Linked DNA regions of Rhodothermus marinus. The protein of the gene in region 2 interacts with the protein of the main gene of each other region in a pairwise test. Links are inferred from orthologs where the notes say so. Each region holds a gene or a part of one and is shown on either strand. Other genes may lie near its edges.

The links.
Region 1: the proteins of ftsA (region 2) and GYH26_RS10285 interact in binary tests that used the Escherichia coli proteins (3 or more experiments, as listed by UniProt). The link is inferred for Rhodothermus marinus from one-to-one orthologs.

The regions. Positions count from the first base shown.
Region 1 is NZ_AP019797.1:2,385,760-2,390,141, reverse strand. What follows is about bases 612-3,548. They hold GYH26_RS10285 (rod shape-determining protein), read right to left. Parts: upstream 2,617-3,548; coding sequence 1,606-2,616; downstream 612-1,605. Other genes in these bases: purH (bifunctional phosphoribosylaminoimidazolecarboxamide formyltransferase/IMP cyclohydrolase), read right to left, coding at 2,780-3,548; mreC (rod shape-determining protein MreC), read right to left, coding at 778-1,602; dacB (D-alanyl-D-alanine carboxypeptidase/D-alanyl-D-alanine endopeptidase), read right to left, coding at 612-774. Also shown: more of dacB, read right to left, coding at 1-611; more of purH, read right to left, coding at 3,549-4,378; purN (phosphoribosylglycinamide formyltransferase), read right to left, coding at 4,381-4,382. UniProt on the Escherichia coli protein: Forms membrane-associated dynamic filaments that are essential for cell shape determination. Acts by regulating cell wall synthesis and cell elongation, and thus cell shape.
Region 2 is NZ_AP019797.1:3,302,502-3,305,500, forward strand. It holds ftsA (cell division protein FtsA), read right to left. Parts: upstream 2,135-2,999; coding sequence 866-2,134; downstream 1-865. Other genes in the region: ftsZ (cell division protein FtsZ), read right to left, coding at 1-781; GYH26_RS14475 (cell division protein FtsQ/DivIB), read right to left, coding at 2,127-2,948; murC (UDP-N-acetylmuramate--L-alanine ligase), read right to left, coding at 2,935-2,999. UniProt on the Escherichia coli protein: Essential cell division protein that assists in the assembly of the Z ring. May serve as the principal membrane anchor for the Z ring.

The sequences.
Region 1 (4,382 bases), 920 kb from region 2 along the record:
CGACTCGGTGTCGCGGCGACCTTCGGGCACGCGACTGAAGAGTACGATCGTGTTGGTACCGGGCAGGCGGCGATAGCCTTCTTTCAGCTGCTGTCCGGCGGGAATCGTGTAGGTCTGGTTGATCAGGGAGACGTAGGTAGTGGGAGGCTCCCACGTCAGAAGGCCCGGTTCGCCCGGGCGGCGCGCTTCGATCGTGACGTCCACGCAGTTGTCGTTGAACGACAGTGCGCTGATCTCGGCGGCATACCAGTAGGTCAGGTCGTCCCAGCTCCAGCCCGTGCCCAGTGGCGTGTCGTCGAAGTAGTCGTCGTCGCCGATGAGGTCGCCGGCGATCCGGTGGATGCCCCGGCGGCGCAGCGAGTCGGCCCAGGCGCGAAACGTGGCCGTGCGGTCGCCGTCGGTGAAGCGGCCGCCGATGGCGGGGTCGCCCGCGCCACGGACGATCAGGTTGCCCTGGAGCACGCCGTCTATGACGGATCCGTCGGCCAGCAGACGGGTCACGTAGCGGAAGTCGGGACCAAGCTGTTCCAGCGCCGCCGCTGTGATGAACAGCTTGGTGACGGAGGCCGGGGTGAAGTTCTGGCGGGCGTGGCGGGCGTAGAGCACGGTGCTGTCGCGCAGGTCCAGGACGAGCGCGCCCCAGAAGGCCGACTCGTAGTCGGGGGTTTCAAGCAACCGGTCCAGCGTCGCCTGGAGCGGCCGGGGCGACTGGGCATGGACCGGCGCCGGCACGCTCCACAGCAACAGCAGGATCGGCCAGATGCGCAGGCGCATGGCTCAGGGTGTGTCGGTGCTGTTCAACAGCTGGCGTTCCGGGTCGGGCGGCCGCAGGATGACGAACACGTAGGAAGCCTGATCCAGGGGCGAGGCCGGCTCCAGGTAGATGCGCAGCGTGTTGAGGCCGGGCTGGCGGGTGACTTCGGCAACGCGGCCCACCGGAAAGCCCGGTGGAAAGATGCCGCTGTAGGTGGTGGTGACCACCGGCATGCCGGGCTGTACGGGTTCGGTGCGGCTGACGAATTCCATGAGCAGGCGGTCGGGCTGTTCGCCGTCCCAGCGCACGATGCCGGCAGCGCCGATGGGCTGGATGCGAGCCGCCACGCGGAAATCGGTGTTCAGGTAGGGAAGGACGCGGGCATAGTGGGGCGTGGCCAGCAGGACCGTGCCGATGATACCCCGGTCGTCTACGACGGCCATGCCGGGCAGCACGCCATCGTTGCGGCCGGCGTCGATCGTCAGGTAGTTGCGCTGGCGCGTGATGTCGCGTGCCACGATGCGGGCGGCACGGAACGGCAGCGGCGAGAGGCTGTCGCGCAGCGCCAGCAGGCGGGTCAGGCGTTCGTTGGCACTCAGGGCTTCACGGGCGCGGGCCAGCTCGCCCGCCAGGTGGATGTTTTCGGCCCGCAGTCGTTCGTTTTCCTCGAGCGCCCGGAAGTAGTGGCCCGCCCAGGCCAGGCGCGCCTCGGCCCGGGCCGACAGCTCCAGCGTCAGCGCGCGCAGACCCCTGAGCACCGGCTCGTTGTGCAGCAAAAGCAGGGTCAGCGACAGACCCAGCACCACTACCAGCAGCAAGGCGTCAACGAGCCAGTTTGTGCGCGTCATGGCTTAGAGCAGCACCCGCTCGTAGCGATCGAGGTCTTCCAGCACCTTGCCGGTTCCGCGGGCCACGGCCGTCAGTGGATCCTCGGCCACGTAGACCGGCAGCTCTACGCGGTTGCGGATCAGCACATCCAGCCCTTTGAGCAGGGCACCACCGCCCGTGAGCATGATGCCGCGTTCCAGGATGTCGGCGCCCAGCTCCGGCGGCGTGCGCTCCAGGCAGCGCAGCACGGCCGCCGCGATCTGGCTGACCGGCTCGCGCAGCGCCTCGCGCACGTCCTCCGACGAGATGGTGCGCACCTTCGGAATGCCGCTGACCAGATCGCGTCCCTTGACCGACAGTTCCAGCTCCGGGTCCAGCTCGACGGCGCTTCCAATCTCGCACTTGATGCGCTCGGCCGTGCGCTGACCGATGAGCAGGTTGTGATTACGCTTGAAATACTGGATGATCGCGTTGTCCAGTTCGTCGCCGCCGATGCGGATCGACTCGTTCACGACGATCCCGGCCAGTGCGATCACGGCGATCTCGGTAGTGCCGCCGCCGATGTCCACTACCATGTTGCCCACCGGCTCCTCCACGTTCAGGCCGATGCCGATGGCGGCGGCCATGGGTTCGCTGATCAGATAGACGCGCTTGGCGCCGGCGTGCTCGGCCGAGTCGCGCACGGCACGCTTTTCCACCTCGGTGATGCCGCTGGGGATGCAGACCACCATGCGGCGGATCGAGGTGTACCAGCTACGCTGCACCTTCTGGATAAAACCCCGGATCATCTGCTCGGCCACCTCGAAGTCGGCGATGACGCCGTCTTTGAGCGGCCGGATCGTTTCGATCTCGGGGTGCGTGCGTTCGTGCATCTGCAGGGCTTCGCGGCCGATGGCAATGACCTTGCGCGTGCTCCGGTGCACGGCCACGATGCTGGGTTCGTTCAGCACGATGCCGCGGCCCTTGATGTACACCAGGGTGTTGGCCGTCCCCAGGTCAATGGCAACGTCGGTGGCGAAGTTGAACAGCCCCATGGATCTACTGAAGGTTTGGGTCCGGGCCCGCCGGCGCATGGTGCAGGCAGGCCAGGAACGTTAGGACTCCACGCTGGCCTTTCGGCCGGATGCGCCCTTAAAATAGTAAACCGGCGGGCAAATAGATCCGCCCGCCGGCAGAAAAGTGCGAAAATCGTTCCTTTCAGTGGCGGAAGTGCCGGGTACCGGTGAAGACCATGGCGACGTCGTGCGCGTCGGCCGCCTGGATCACCTCTTCGTCCCGGATGGAGCCGCCCGGCTGGATTACGGCGCGCGCACCGCTTTCGACGGCGGCCAGCAGGCCGTCGGCAAAGGGGAAGAAGGCGTCGGAGGCCACCACGCTTCCGGTAAAATCGTGCCCTTCGCGTTTTCCTTTCAGCACGGCGATCTCGGAGGCGTCCACCCGGCTCATCTGGCCGGCCCCGATGCCCAGCGTGGCCCGGTCGCGCGCGTACACGATGGCATTGCTCTTGACGTGTTTGACCACGCGCCAGGCGAAGTCCAGGTCGCGCCACTCGGCTTCGGTGGGAGCGCGGCGGGTCACCACGCGCCAGGACGAACGCAGCGCCTCCAGCGGCGGCAGGGGACCGTCGGCCTCCTGCACCAGCAGGCCACCCACGGCCGAGCGCACGTCCAGCTCTTCCTGCACCGGACGGAGCTGCTGGATGATGCGTCGGTTGGCCTTCTTTTTCAGAAAGTCCAGCACGCCCTCCTCGAAGTCCGGCGCGATGATCACTTCGGTGAAAATCTGGTCGATGGCCTCGGCCGTCTCGCGGTCGAGCGGACGGTTGACCACCACGATCCCGCCGAAGGGCGAGCGCCGGTCGGTGGCGAAGGCGCGCGCGTAGGCTTCGGCGAGCGTGTCGGCCGTGGCCACGCCACACGGGTTCGTGTGCTTCAGGATGGCGCAGGTGGGATCGGCCTCCCGGAACTCGTCGATTAGCCGCAGGGCCGCGCTCAGATCCAGCAGGTTGTTGAAGGAGAGCGCCTTGCCGTGGAGCTGGCGGAAGAACCGATCCGGGTTGCCGTAGAGAGCCGCCCGCTGGTGGGGATTTTCGCCGTAGCGCAGAATCTGAACGCGCGGCAGGTCGATCTGCAGCCGGGGCGGCAGCGGCTCCGGTGCTTCGGGCTGCAGGCGGCGCTCCAGATAGGCGGCAATGGCCCGGTCGTAGGCGGCCGTCCGGGCAAAAGCCTTCTGGGCCAGGCGGCGGCGCGTGGCCAGCGTCAGCGCACCCGCGTGCTGCTCCAGCTCGCCGGCGACGGCGTCGTAATCGGACGGATCGACCACCACGGCCGTGAAGAAAAAGTTCTTGGCGGCGGCGCGAATGAGCGTGGGGCCGCCAATGTCGATGTTTTCGACGGCCAGCGCTTCGTCGTCGGGTGCCTGCTCGACGGCCTGCTCGAAGGGATACAGGTTGACCACCACCAGATCGATGGGCGCGATGCCGTGCCGTTCGAGCTGGGCCAGGTCTTCGGGCACGTTGCGGCGGGCCAGCAGGCCGCCGTGAACAGCCGGATGCAGCGTCTTGACGCGGCCGTCGAGGATTTCCGGAAAGCCGGTCAGCTCCGAGACGTCGCGCACGGCCAGACCGGCCCCGCGCAGCGTGCGGGCCGTGCCGCCCGTGGAGATCAGCTCGATGCCCCGCTCCGCCAGGCGACGGGCGAAGTCTACCAGACCGGTTTTGTCGAACACCGACAGCAGCGCCCGTCGGACGGGCTGCAGGTCCGGAGGGGGCTCGTGGGTGCGCGGTTGATGCAGCATGGCT
Region 2 (2,999 bases):
ATAGCCCGTCCAGCAGCGGGCTCGAAATGGCCGCAATGGCCGCCTTTTCGGCCCGGTTCTCGCCCGAGGCCACCGCCGAGCCCATGATCGCCGTGCCCCCGTTCTGCATGGTAGTCTTCACATCGGCGAAGTCTAGGTTGATCAGGCCGTGCACGGTGATCAGATCGCTGATGCCGCGCGTGGCGTTGTAGAGCACCTCGTCGGCCTTCGCAAAAGCTTCCAGCAGCGTGGTATTCTCGTCGGAAATGTCGAGCAGGCGCTCGTTCGGGATGACGATCAGCGTATCGACGTTTTCCTTGAGCAGGGCAATACCGTCGAGGGCGGCCTTCATGCGCTTGGGCCCCTCGCACTCGAAGGGTTTCGTGACGATGGCCACCGTCAGGATGCCCAGCTTCCGGGCGATGGCGGCCACCACGGGCGCACCGCCGGTACCCGTGCCGCCGCCCATGCCGGCCGTGATGAAGACCATGTCATAGCCTTTGAGCGCCTGTTCGATCTCCTCACGGCTTTCCTCGACAGCCTGCGCGCCGACGGCAGGTCGGGCGCCGGCACCCAGGCCCTTGGTCAGATTGCGTCCGACCTGAATCTTCACGGGCGCCTTGTTGGCGGCCAGCGCCTGGGCATCCGTGTTGATCGCGATGAAATCGACACCCTGGATGCCCCGCTCCAGCATGTTGTTGATGGCGTTGCCGCCACCACCGCCGATCCCGACGACACAGATCTTCGCTTCCGGATGCGCCGAGTCGTCGAACGCGAAGCGCGAACTGATGGACTGTTCCATGACTCCCCTCAATTTTTGGTTGTGGTTCAGCTTGTTTATTCCTCAGGCGCCGGGGCGAGCATCCCCGTCGCCATCGTGCCCCGACTACAGTTCGTTGAACCAGGCCTTCATGCGGCTGGCGATCTTGCGCAACAGCATTTCACCCGGCATCGATTCGCCAGCACTCCGGGCGTGGACCTCCTGGCTCAGACCGGGCGACCCGATCAGTTCGGGTCGCAGGCCGTAGAGGACCAGCCCCACGGCCGTGGAAAACTTCGGATCGCTCACCTCGGCCACCATGCCGCCCGAAATCCCCATGGGCGAACCGATCCGGGCTTCCATGCCGAGCACGTCGGCCGCCAGTTCGGCCGTGCCCGGAATGAGCGCGCCGCCGCCGGTGAGCACCACACCGGCCGCCAGATGCCGCGCATACCCGCTCCGCTTGATCTCGATGGCCGCAATCTCCAGAATTTCCTCCATGCGCGGCTGAATGATCTGCGCCAGCGTGCTTCGGCTGATGCGCTTTTCAGGTCGCCCGCCGATGCCCGGAATGGTGATCTCCTCGTCCTCTTCGATCAGATCGACCATGGCCACCCCGAAGCGGCACTTGAGCCGCTCGGCCTGGTCGCGCATGATCCCCAGCCCCTTCCGGATGTCGTCGGTCACCTTGTTGCCGGCCACGGCAATCACGCCGGTGTGCCGGATCGTGTTGTCCTCGAAGACGGCGATGTCGGTCGTGCCGCCACCGATGTCGATCAGCGCCACGCCTATTTCTTTTTCGTCCGGGTGCAGCACGGCAAACGACGAAGCCAGCGGCTCGAGCACCAGGTCGGCCACCTCGTAGCCGGCCTTTTCGACGCAGCGATACACGTTTTTGGCGGCCGACACCAGCCCCGTGATGATGTGCACATTGGCCTCCAGGCGCACGCCGCTCATGCCCACCGGATCGACCACGCCGTCCTGTCCGTCCACGATGAACTCCTGCGGGATGACGTGCAGGATCTCCCGGTCGGCGGGCAGCGCCACATGCGTGGTGTCTTCCAGCAGCCGCTCGACGTCGCGCCGCGTGATCTCGCCGTCCCGGTTCGAGATGGTGATGACGCCGCGGCTCTGGAAGCTCTGGATGTGATCGCCGGCAATGCCCACGATCACCTGGCGCACCTGGATGCCGGCCGTCCGCTCGGCCTCGTGGAGGGCCGCCTGCAGCGAGGCCACCGTCTTGTCGATGTTCACCACGACGCCCCGGTTCAGGCCGTCGGACTCGGCCACGCCGACGCCCAGAATGTTCACCCGATTCGCCTCGTCGGCCGAAGCCACCACGGCACACACTTTCGTGGTGCCGATGTCTACGCCCACAACAATGCGCTCATTCATGGCCCATCGCAGATTTTTGGGTGGACGGATGCGCCTCCTCGCGCACCACGATCTGATTCGCAAAACGCAGGTCGATCAACGAAAACGTCTTGTGTGGTTGCGTCAGCACCGCCTGTTGCCAGAAAGCCACCAGACGACGCAGCCGCCGCTCGAAGTCTTTCCGGCCCAGCCGAACCGGAACGCTGTGCTGTCCGGCTGCCGGCGTCGTGTAGAGCCAGAACTCGCCGTCCGGCGCCCGCACGATCTCCGAGATGAGCGCGCGTGCCGGGTCTTCCAGCCCGGCCAGGGCCGCCAGCAGCACCCGCACCGATTCATCCTCCAGCGGTCGCATCGGATGGGCCGGTCCCTGCACGCCGTAGAGCAGCGGCACGTCGGGGACCGGTCCGCGTCCCGGCGGCATGCCGTAGCCTTCGGCGTCCAGATAGCGCAGGGGACGGCCTCCGGCATCCATCTGAAGCACCACCGGCACCCGTTCTGCCACGGCAATGCGCAGCGTACCGGTGGGCCAGCGCGTGACCGAAGCCGCCTGCACCCACGGATGGCGCGCGACCCGATCGGCAATCAGCGCCGGATCCAGGTCGAACAGCGCCGTGCCGGAATCGACGGCGGCCAGACGCCGCAGCTCTCCGGGATCGGCCTGACGCGCCCCCACGATCTCAATGCGCGTTAGCCGCACGCTCTCCAGCCACAGCCAGGCCACGCCGCAGAGGGCCAGCACCGGCACCCCCGTCACCAGCAGCCGGAGCAGCCGGCGGCGGACACCCGACTTCTTCGTCGGAGTCCTGCGGGTCGTATGTGCCTTACGAGGCGGCATGCGGCAACGCTTCGGTCAGTTTCAGGTAGTCCAGCAGCTCGCGGGCGGCCC